DNA from 3 places in the Rhizobium sp. NPDC090279 genome. Region 2 is predicted to be linked to each of the others. Evidence: predicted binding sites of a transcription regulator. Region 2 holds the regulator's gene; each other region holds the start of a gene.

Region 1 (3,275 bases), on a different contig from region 2:
CTCGCTCTGGAGCGCCAGGCCGATATCCAGCGTCCCCTCATAGGTGAAGCTGCAGGTCGCCTTCTTCTCCCTGCAGAATTCCTCGACGATCGGTTGAAGAACAGTGTTTTCGGAGCCGGAAACGATCGAGAACTTCGGGCCCTGGCCGCCGACGTCGCAGCCGCTCAGCGCAAGAGCTGCCGCGAGCGTCAGGCCGGTAACGAATGTGCGGATTGTCATGCGAATTACCGCGCCTCGATCATTGCTTTCTTGAGCTCGATGGTCATTTTCTGCATCCGCTGCTCAGCCTCGGCCCGCTTGGCGCGGCCATCCTCCTGCACCTTCAGAACGCCGCCGATGGTGTCGATGAGATCGCGATTGGCTGCGGCGAGCGTGTCGATATCGACGATACCGCGCTGCGATTGCTGCTCTATGGCAATCGCCTGATCCTTCATCATTTTCGACGCCTGGCGGATCATGTCGTTGGTGGCGTCGGTGACGGTCTTCTGCAGTTCGAGCGCGGACTTCTGCTGGGTCAGGCCGAGCAGAATCACCATCTTCTGCTTCCATGCCGGCACCGTCAGCGCAGATGTCGCCTGAAGATTTTCGATCAGCGTCTCGTCTCCCGCCTGGACGATGCGGATCTGCGGCAGTTGCTGAATGCCGAGCTGACGGGCTTGCTGCAGGTAGAAAACCCGCTTTTCGAGTCGATCCAGAGCCTGCAGGCTGTCCTGATAGACCTGCGCCTCCAGCATGCCGCCGCCGGGACCGGTGGAGGCTGCGTCGGCCGTGCTCTTCAGGCGTGGAAGTTCGGTCGCGCGAAAGCGCTCGGCGAAATCCTTGCCGGCCTGCACATAAGCGTCGAGGTGCACGATGGATAGCTTGGTCTCTTCGTGCAGATCGTCCAGGAGGGCGATGTCCCTGCGCAGAACGTCCTTGTGCCGATCGAGCTCGAGCCCGATTCGGTCGATCTGACCGGCCACATCCTCGAACTGTTCCTTGAAGCGCTCCAGCTTGGCCCTGAACGAGGAGAACATCCGGGACAGGAAACCCTCGTCCTTCAGGGAGGCCGGATCGAGTTTCTTCGATTTGACGATGATATCGGTCAACAGCTTGCCGACCTCGCCGAGATCGCGGTTGCGCACCTCGCGCAGGATACGGTCGGAATAGTCGGAGACGGCCTGCTGGGCGCGGTCGCCATAGACGGAAATGCCAGCACGGTCGGTTAGATCGATGCTGTCACCGATGCGGGCGATTTCCGCAGGATCGGCTGCAACAGCCGGCAAGGTATTATTGGAACCGGTGGAGATATCGGTATTGCTCATAGGTCGTGCTTTCTCGTCCATAGACTCGGGAGCCGACCGCAAAAAATGCCAATCGCCCCCAAGACGATGCCCCCGCGCGCCCCACTACAATTCCAGATCGAAGCATAGATAAGCTACACTTACCTGTGCGTGTCGATCATTCCACACAATAGTGAAACTTGAATCACAGTTTTATGACAAGGATTTTGCACGCCGCGCGAGAGCTATTGGCACGCCTTGGTACCGAGAACTTCGAGTTTGGTAAGCTTGCCGGTCAGCACGAAGTCGCCATAATCCATGGTGAGGTCGCGCGTTATGCCGTTCTCATAGAGCTTGAAGGACATGCGGTAGACCGGCGTGGCATCGCCCGTGGATTTCTCGTTGAAATAGGCGACAGTCACCGGCCAGAAAGGCGTCTTGGCAAAAGCGCCGGCCTTGTCGGCATCGGGATCATCCGTGGCCGGCGTCTGCTCCTTGCCGACGACGGTGGTCGCGATCAGCGGCTTGTCGCCGTCATCGGAACCATCGAAGACCTGCGCCTCGAAGAAGTTCTTGCCGAGCTTCGCATTGTGGATGATGTCGAGCATATGCTCCGTCGGGAAGCGGCTCTCGATGATCTGAACCTGCTTGCTGTGCGGCTGGGTGAGATCGACCTTGATGCCTTTCTGGTCGTCGCTCGCGGCACCGCGCACATCCTTGTCGAGCTGGTTGTCGGTGTAGGACTTGGTCTCGAAGCGGAACAGGCGCTTGCCGAGATCCTCGAAGGTCGTCGTCTGCTGATCGCTGACGCGGGTGGAATCGCCGGTGTCGATCTTCGTCACGAAGCGGAAATTGGTGGTAAATCCGGTGCAGTCGGAACCGTCGAACTCATAGACCATGCGGCCGACCATGCCGGAAATGCCCGAGCGATCGGAAGCATCCTTCAGCTCGAGATCGTAGACGGCGCGATGTGCGATAAGCCCGCTCGGACCGGCCGCATAGGCCGCCGAAGTCCCAAGTGACAGAATGCCCAGCCCCGAAACGACGGCGGCAGCAAGACTCGAGCGGAACATTCATTATCTCCTGTTGGACTCGCATGCGATGTTATAAGAACGCTTTCGGCTGAAACGAGGCTGCCGATCCTAAGTGACGGAATTTAGTCTTGATGCCGGATTTTTGAAGTTTTTACAACAAAACGGGAGATGAAAATGTCCGACGCTATCGAGGGCCGCCTGAAGGAACTCGGCATCGTTCTGCCGCAGGCCGCGGCACCTGCCGCCAACTATGTTCCCTATGTCATCAGCGGCAATCTTCTCTATCTGTCGGGTCAATTGCCGATGGAAAATGGCAAGGTCGGCGTGACGGGCCATCTCGGCAAGGATGTCGACGTTGCCGGCGGCCAGCGCGCAGCTGAACTCTGCGCTATCAACATCCTCGCACAGGCAAAGGCTGCCCTTGGCGGCGATCTCAGCCGCATCAAGCGCCTGATCAAGCTGAACGGCTTCGTTGCCTCGACACCGGATTTCGTCGAACAACACCTTGTGATCAACGGTGCCTCCAATCTTCTGGCAAACGTCTTGGGTGAAGCCGGCAAACATGCCCGCGCCGCCGTCGGCATGGCAGCCCTGCCGCTCAATGCCGCCGTCGAAATCGATGCCATTCTGGAAATCGCCTGATGAGCAAGCTTGCCTGGTTGACCGAGCGTCCCGTCGCTCACCGCGGCTATCATGACATGAACAAGGAGGTTTGGGAGAATACGCTCTCAGCCTTCAGCCGCGCCATCGAGGCGGGTTTCGCCATAGAGTGCGACCTGCATTACGCCTCGGACGGCGTTCCGGTCGTCTTCCATGACGACGATCTGCAGCGCGTCTGCAATCTGCCCGGCCAGTTGCGCGATCGCACCTCGGCCGAGCTGGGACTGCTGTCGATCGGCGGCACCAAGGACAAGATCCCGACGTTGAAGCAGCTCCTGCGGCTCTGTGACGGCAAGGTGCCGCTGGTGCTGGAACTCAA
Region 2 (3,275 bases):
CGCATTCGAGCGCCTCGGCGCCTGAGTTGGTGAAAAACACCTTGTCGGCGAAGGTCACGTCCGTCAACCGCTTCGAAAGCTTCTCCTGACCGGGCACCTCGTAGAGGTTGGACAGATGCCACACCTTGTCGGCCTGCGCCTTCAGTTCCGCGACGAGATGGGGGTGCGCATGGCCGAGCGAATTAACCGCAACGCCGGCTGCGAAATCGAGGTAGCGTTCGCCGCTTTCCGTGATCAGCCAGACGCCTTCGCCTCGCTCGAACCGCAGCGGAGCACGCATGTAGGTGTCATAAAGCGGCGCGGTCTCGGCCATGGCCATATCTCCTCGATCACAACTTTAAGGACCGATCGCTTCCGTTTGATGAAACGGGTCCGAAAAAATCAAAAATGCCGCCTTGCGGCGGCCTGCGCACTATTGATGTTTTGCACCGCGATGTCAACAAAACTGCCGTTTTGGCAGGTGCGAGAAAGCGCTTGCGGGCAAAAGGGATAGGTTCGGCGGCGGCTATTGCAGAAATGCCACGCCGGGACAGCAAGTTGGGGAAAACCTCGAAATCGATTCCTCAAGATTCCCGCGACTCTTGTCACGGAGTCAGCCTCACACTAGGTTAAAAAGCAATTGCTAGACTGCATGCGGCGGAACTAGTCACCACAATTTTAGAGCGTTTCGCGCCTCGACCCCATACGAGGCAATGGTGAGGGATTCTGCCATCGGAAACGCGACAGCGGAGACAGGGCATGAATTGGACAGACGAACGCGTCGAGAAGCTGAAAAAGCTATGGTCCGAAGGGTTGAGCGCCAGCCAGATCGCTGCGCAGCTTGGTGGCGTGAGCCGTAACGCCGTCATCGGCAAGGTGCATCGCCTGAACCTTCCCGGCCGAGCGAAGGCGGGCGGCACGGCAACCGCAGCACGCACGCCGAAGCGCAGCGCCGCAGCTCCCCGCGCAGCGAGCTATGGAACGCGTGTTGCAACCCGCACCGTGGTCACCCGCCAGCAGGGCGCAACCATGCTGAGGGAAGAAGTCGAGATCGATGCCGTCAACGAGATCCAGTATCGCCCGGCCACCAATGTCGTCGTCCCGATCTCCCGGCGCCTCGGCCTGACGGAACTGACCGAGCGCACCTGCAAGTGGCCGGTCGGCGATCCCTTGAAGGACGATTTCCACTTCTGCGGCAACGAGAGCCCAGATGCATCGCCCTATTGCGGCTACCATCAGCGCCTGGCCTATCAGCCGGTGCATGAGCGGCGTCGGCCGGCGCAACCGCGCGGCTGAGATGCCCCATAATTGAGGTAAAGAAACGGGCCCTTTGGGGCCCGTTTTCTGTTTCCGCCGCTATGTTGAGTGCCTGATCGGGTATTCCCGCTCAGGCCTCCATGGAGTAGCCCGCGCCGCGAACGGTGCGGATGACATCCTGCATATTGGAGAAGTTGAGCGCCTTGCGCAGGCGGCCGACATGGACGTCGACAGTACGTTCGTCGACATAGATATCGTGTCCCCAAACGCCGTCGAGCAGCTGCGAACGCGAGAAGACACGGCCCGGCGAGGACATCAGGAATTCCAGCAGGCGGAATTCCGTCGGCCCCAACCGCACTTCGCGGCTCTTGCGGTGAACGCGATGGGTCTCGCGGTCGAGCTCGATATCGCCACAACGAAGCACCGTGGAGAGAACCTCCGGACGGGCGCGCCGCAGCATCGCCTTGACGCGAGCCATCAGCTCCGGCGTCGAGAACGGCTTGACGACGTAGTCGTCCGCGCCGGTGGAAAGACCACGCACGCGCTCGCTCTCCTCGCCGCGGGCCGTCAGCATGATGATCGGCAGCCGCTCCGTCTCCGGCCGCATACGCAGCCGGCGGCAGAGCTCGATGCCGGATACACCGGGGAGCATCCAGTCGAGGATCAGAAGGTCGGGGATGCGCTCCTGGAGACGCAGCTCGGCCTCATCGCCTCTGAGGATCGTATCGACCTCGAAGCCTTCGGCCTCGAGATTGTAGCGCAGCAGAACGCTGAGCGCTTCCTCGTCTTCTACAACAGCAACTCTCGGAACCATGCGCCTATGGTCTCCTTTCTTCGCTTCCAGATTATTCCGTCACTGCGCCGACGGTGTTGGCGGTATCGTCTTTCGGGCGCTCGCCTTCCGGCTGGGCACCGGTCGCCATGTAATAGATCGTCTCGGCGATGTTGGTGGCATGGTCGCCGATGCGCTCGATGTTCTTGGCGCAGAAGAGAAGATGCGTGCAGGTGGTGATGTTGCGCGGATCTTCCATCATGTAGGTCAGCATCTCGCGGAACAGCGAGGTGTACATCGCGTCGATTTCCTCGTCGCGTTCGCGGATCGACACGGCCTTGTCCGGCGAGCGGGTGGCGTAGACGTCGAGGACTTCTTTGAGCTGGCTCAGCGCCAGTTCGGACAGGTGTTCGATGCCGCGGGCGAGACGACGGGGAACACCGGTGCCCTGCACGGCGATGACGCGCTTGGCGGTGTTCTTGCCGAGATCGCCGACGCGCTCCAGATCGGAGGCGATGCGGATCGAGCCCATGATCTCGCGCAGGTCGGCCGCCATCGGCTGACGACGAGCGATGGTGACGATCGCCTTGTCGCCGACTTCGCGCTCGGCATGGTCGAGAACGACGTCGTCGGAGATGACCTTCTGGGCGAGGCCGGTATCGCTGTTGACCAGCGCGCGGACGCTGTCGCTGACCATCTGCTCGGCCAGACCGCCCATTTCAGCAATGCGGCGCGTCAGGAACTTCAGGTCTTCGTCATAGGCAGAGAGAATGTGAGTGGAGACCATTTTTCTATCCTCAAGGTAAACTGTGTGAAAGGAGCCGCGCGCCTGACATCATCAACCAAAACGGCCCATGATGTAATCCTGCGTGCGGAAATCGTCGGGATTGGTGAACATCTTATCGGTGTCGTTCTCCTCAACCAGATGGCCGAGATGGAACATTGCGGTGCGTTGCGAGACGCGGGCTGCCTGCTGCATGGAATGCGTCACGATGACGATCGTGAAATTTTCCCGCAGCTCATGGATAAGGTCTTCGACCTTGGCGGTTGCGATCGGATCGAGCGCCGAACAGGGCTCGTCCATCAGGATGACCTCGGGGCTGACGGCAACGGCGCGGGCGATGCACAGGCGCTGCTGCTGACCACCCGACAGGCTCGTGCCGGCATCGTGGAGGCGATCCCGGACTTCGCCCCAAAGGCCTGCCTTCTGCAGGCTGGTCTCGACGATATGATCGAGATCGGCCTTGGAGCGATGCAGGCCATGGAT
Region 3 (3,275 bases), on a different contig from region 2:
GCAGGCGGCGTTCGACGTCGAAGCATTCCGGCGCCTTGATGTCTTCGAGATTGATGCCGCCGAAGGTCGGCTCGAGCGCAGAAATCGTATTGACCATCTCATCGACGGTGGGTGCCGCGATTTCGATGTCGAAAACGTCGATGCCGGCAAATTTCTTGAAGAGAACGGCCTTGCCTTCCATGACCGGCTTGGAGGCGAGCGGGCCGATATTGCCGAGGCCGAGTACGGCGGAACCGTTGGAAATCACCGCAACGAGATTGGCGCGGGACGTGTAGTCGGCAGCCATCTCAGGATTGTCGCGGATGGCGATGCAAGGAGCCGCGACGCCGGGGGAATAAGCGAGCGCCAGATCGCGCTGGTTGCCTAGGGGTTTTGTCGCCTGAATTTCCAGCTTGCCGGGGCGGGGGTAGCGATGGAAATAAAGCGCCTGTTCGTCGAGATCTCCGCTCGCCATGTTCTTGGCTGCCTTCGAAGTGTCGTTCGTATCCAACTCGCGTCTCCATTCCTGCCTGCGCTTTGAGTCTTCTGCATACATCAATCGCTTCACGTTCACAGTATGCAATTGACGTCGGGCCGCGTTTTGTCGTGGCAAAACTGAATTGCCTTTTTTGCAAGGGTCGCTCGATGGCCCTCCCTCGGCCCGGAGTGGTCGCGGCCGCGTCATCAGGCATTCATCGCGCCGACCTATGAAGAGCGCGTGCGGAGATTTCCCGGATGACTCTGATTGCTTCCCATCGCGGTGGTGCTCATTTGTGGCCTGAGAACACCAGGCTCGCCTTTTCGCAGACCGCCAAGCTCGATGTCGATCTCGTCGAATTCGACATCCATCAGACACGGGACGGCAAGCTCGTCGTGCATCATGACGCTCTGATCGACCGGATGACTGACGGCAAGGGCGCTATCGCCGATTTCAGCTACGGCGAGCTGATGCGCCATGTCGTGATCGGAAGCGGCGGTGAAACGATTCCGACGCTCATGGAGACCATCGATATCTTTGGCCCCTCTGCCGTCGACCTCCGGCTGGAGATCAAGACAAGGGCGGATGGGACGCCATATGAGGGCATGGAGCGGCGCATCGTCGACGAGCTGGCGGCGACCGGCATGCTGACGCGCACGATGGTGACGAGCTTTTCCTTGCCGCGTCTCGCAGCATTCGCGGCAGCGCTCGGTGAACACGGCCTGAATGTCGGCGACCTGCTCGGCTTTATCTTCCTCTGCTCGCCTCAGGCGGCCGGGCAACTCGGCTGGAGTGGGATCATCACAGCGCTGCGCAGCTCAGGCGTGCGCGAGATTGCAATACGCGCCGATGCGCTCGATGACGAGCTCATGGAGCTCTTTCGCAAGAATGGAGTGACGGTGCATGGGTGGGCGGCGCATACGGGCGAGGCGGCGCGGGCCATGTTTCGCCTTGGTGTCGCCAGTTTTACTAGCGACCGTCCGGATCTGGCGATCGCCGCCAAGCGCGGGTGATCGTGCTGGATAAGCCGGCAGACACAGGGTTTGTCATCTTCCTGAAACACGAGTCTGGTTTTGGAATAGCCAAGGTAGATAGGGCACGGACGTTAAGGTTCGTGAATGAAAACATGGACACCCGCCGATTCCGAACGCTGTTCATTTCTGATGTACACTTGGGCTCGAAAGCCGCCAAGGCGGACTTTCTGCTCGACTTTCTCCGTCACCATGACGCCGATACGATCTTCCTGGTCGGCGATATTGTCGATGGCTGGCGTCTCAAGCGGAACTGGTACTGGCCGCAGGATTGTAATGATGTCGTCCAGAAGTTGCTGCGCAAGGCGCGCAAGGGCACACGCATCGTCTATATTCCCGGCAATCACGACGAATTCCTGCGCGATTTCCCGGGCATGCACTTCGGCGGCATCGAGGTGGCGCAGCGCGCCATTCACGAAACGGCCGACGGCAAGAAGTATCTGATCCTGCATGGCGACGAATTCGATGTCGTCGTCCGCAACGCCCGCCTGCTCGCCTATCTCGGCGATTGGGCCTATGACATGGCCATACTGATCAATATCGGTCTTGCCGCCGTGCGCCGCCGCCTGAACATGCCCTATTGGTCCTTCTCGGCCTGGGCAAAGCTGCAGGTCAAGCACGCCGTCAACTTCATCGGCGAATTCCAGCGTGTCGTCGCCGAGGAAGCCAGGCGCAACGATGCAGACGGCGTCATCTGCGGCCACATCCACCATGCGGTGATCGAGGATCTCGACGGCGTCCGCTACATCAATACCGGCGACTGGGTGGAGAGCTGCACGGCCATCGCCGAGCATGAGGACGGCACGTTCGAGCTGATCACCTGGCGGACTATTCTCGATGTGCAGCCCGTCGATTCTCCGGTCGGGGAATTGCCGCGGCCGTTCGGGGTTCAGGCGGCGTGATCCGGCGCCTCCTCACGGACTTGATAATCGGCTGTCATAATTATTGATCGCTGCGGAGCGGCTGTATCTTCGGATTTTTCCGAAACGTTACGGTTTTGGCCATTTCTCGCCATAGTCGTATTCTCGATAGCATGATAGGGACAAATAAGTTCCCCTTCAGGTCTGTCATGATTCCCGCGATCAAGTCCTTCCAGGGCGAGGGTGCGCCTCCCTATTTCCGTTTGCGCGCCGCCTTGTCCTATTGCGCCCCGTTGTTCGTCAACGGCATTGCCGTACCGTTCTTTCCCGTCTGGTTGGCGGGGCTGAATTTCAACGATCACGAGATCGGCCTCGTGATCGCCATTCCCATGGTCGTGCGCGTCCTCGTGACCCCCATCATCGCGGTGCTGGCCGATCACATGACGGAGCGTGCCGATGTATTGCTATGGTCGGGTGCTACGTCGCTTCTGACGGCGATCGCACTCTACTGGACCAGCGACTTCTGGCCCGTGCTTCTGGTCTACGGCATCCAGGGCGCCACCTATGCGCCCTACGTGCCGGTGGTTGAATCGATCGCCATGTCGGGCGTACGCCGCTGGGGCTTCGACTACGGTTCCATGCGGGTCTGGGGATCGATCACATTCATCCTCTCGACCCTTCTCGGCGGCCAACTGATCGGCATGTGGGGCGGAACCACCGTACTGCCTGTGATGGTAGGGGGGTTCATCCTTACGACGCTGATGGGCTTGTTTGCTCCCCGCATCGGGCCGACGCGCCGCCGCAACCAGCCGATCAACCTGCAACCGCCGACCGGAAATTTGCGCTCCCCGCAATTGCTCATCACCATGATCGGGGTGTCGATACAGCAATCGAGCCATGCGATGCTCTATACCTTCGCGTCCATCT

The links. Region 2 encodes PhoB, which activates phosphate uptake and scavenging genes when phosphate is short. Its sites were predicted from a motif close to TGTCATNNANCTGTCAT; they were not measured.
Region 1: a site for PhoB is predicted at 1,467-1,483, ahead of ACIQWP_RS22840 (toxic anion resistance protein). Genes of this name have one in related genera too.
Region 3: a site for PhoB is predicted at 1,502-1,518, ahead of ACIQWP_RS11335 (UDP-2,3-diacylglucosamine diphosphatase). Genes of this name have one in related genera too.

Annotation. Positions count from the first base shown of each region.
Region 1 covers NZ_JBIVYI010000009.1:165,037-168,311, reverse strand. The annotation lists gene ACIQWP_RS22845 (substrate-binding domain-containing protein) at 1-219, opposite strand, end outside; gene ACIQWP_RS22840 (toxic anion resistance protein) at 225-1,304, opposite strand; gene ACIQWP_RS22835 (cell envelope integrity EipB family protein) at 1,508-2,335, opposite strand; gene ACIQWP_RS22830 (RidA family protein) at 2,471-2,938, shown strand; gene ACIQWP_RS22825 (glycerophosphodiester phosphodiesterase) at 2,938-3,275, shown strand, end outside.
Region 2 covers NZ_JBIVYI010000003.1:425,155-428,429, reverse strand. The annotation lists gene ACIQWP_RS10100 (aspartate aminotransferase family protein) at 1-313, opposite strand, end outside; gene ACIQWP_RS10095 (GcrA family cell cycle regulator) at 739-1,275, shown strand; gene phoB (phosphate regulon transcriptional regulator PhoB) at 1,367-2,050, opposite strand; gene phoU (phosphate signaling complex protein PhoU) at 2,082-2,795, opposite strand; gene pstB (phosphate ABC transporter ATP-binding protein PstB) at 2,847-3,275, opposite strand, start outside.
Region 3 covers NZ_JBIVYI010000004.1:133,237-136,511, reverse strand. The annotation lists gene ACIQWP_RS11345 (NADP-dependent malic enzyme) at 1-454, opposite strand, end outside; gene ACIQWP_RS11340 (glycerophosphodiester phosphodiesterase) at 715-1,470, shown strand; gene ACIQWP_RS11335 (UDP-2,3-diacylglucosamine diphosphatase) at 1,584-2,390, shown strand; gene ACIQWP_RS11330 (MFS transporter) at 2,558-3,275, shown strand, end outside.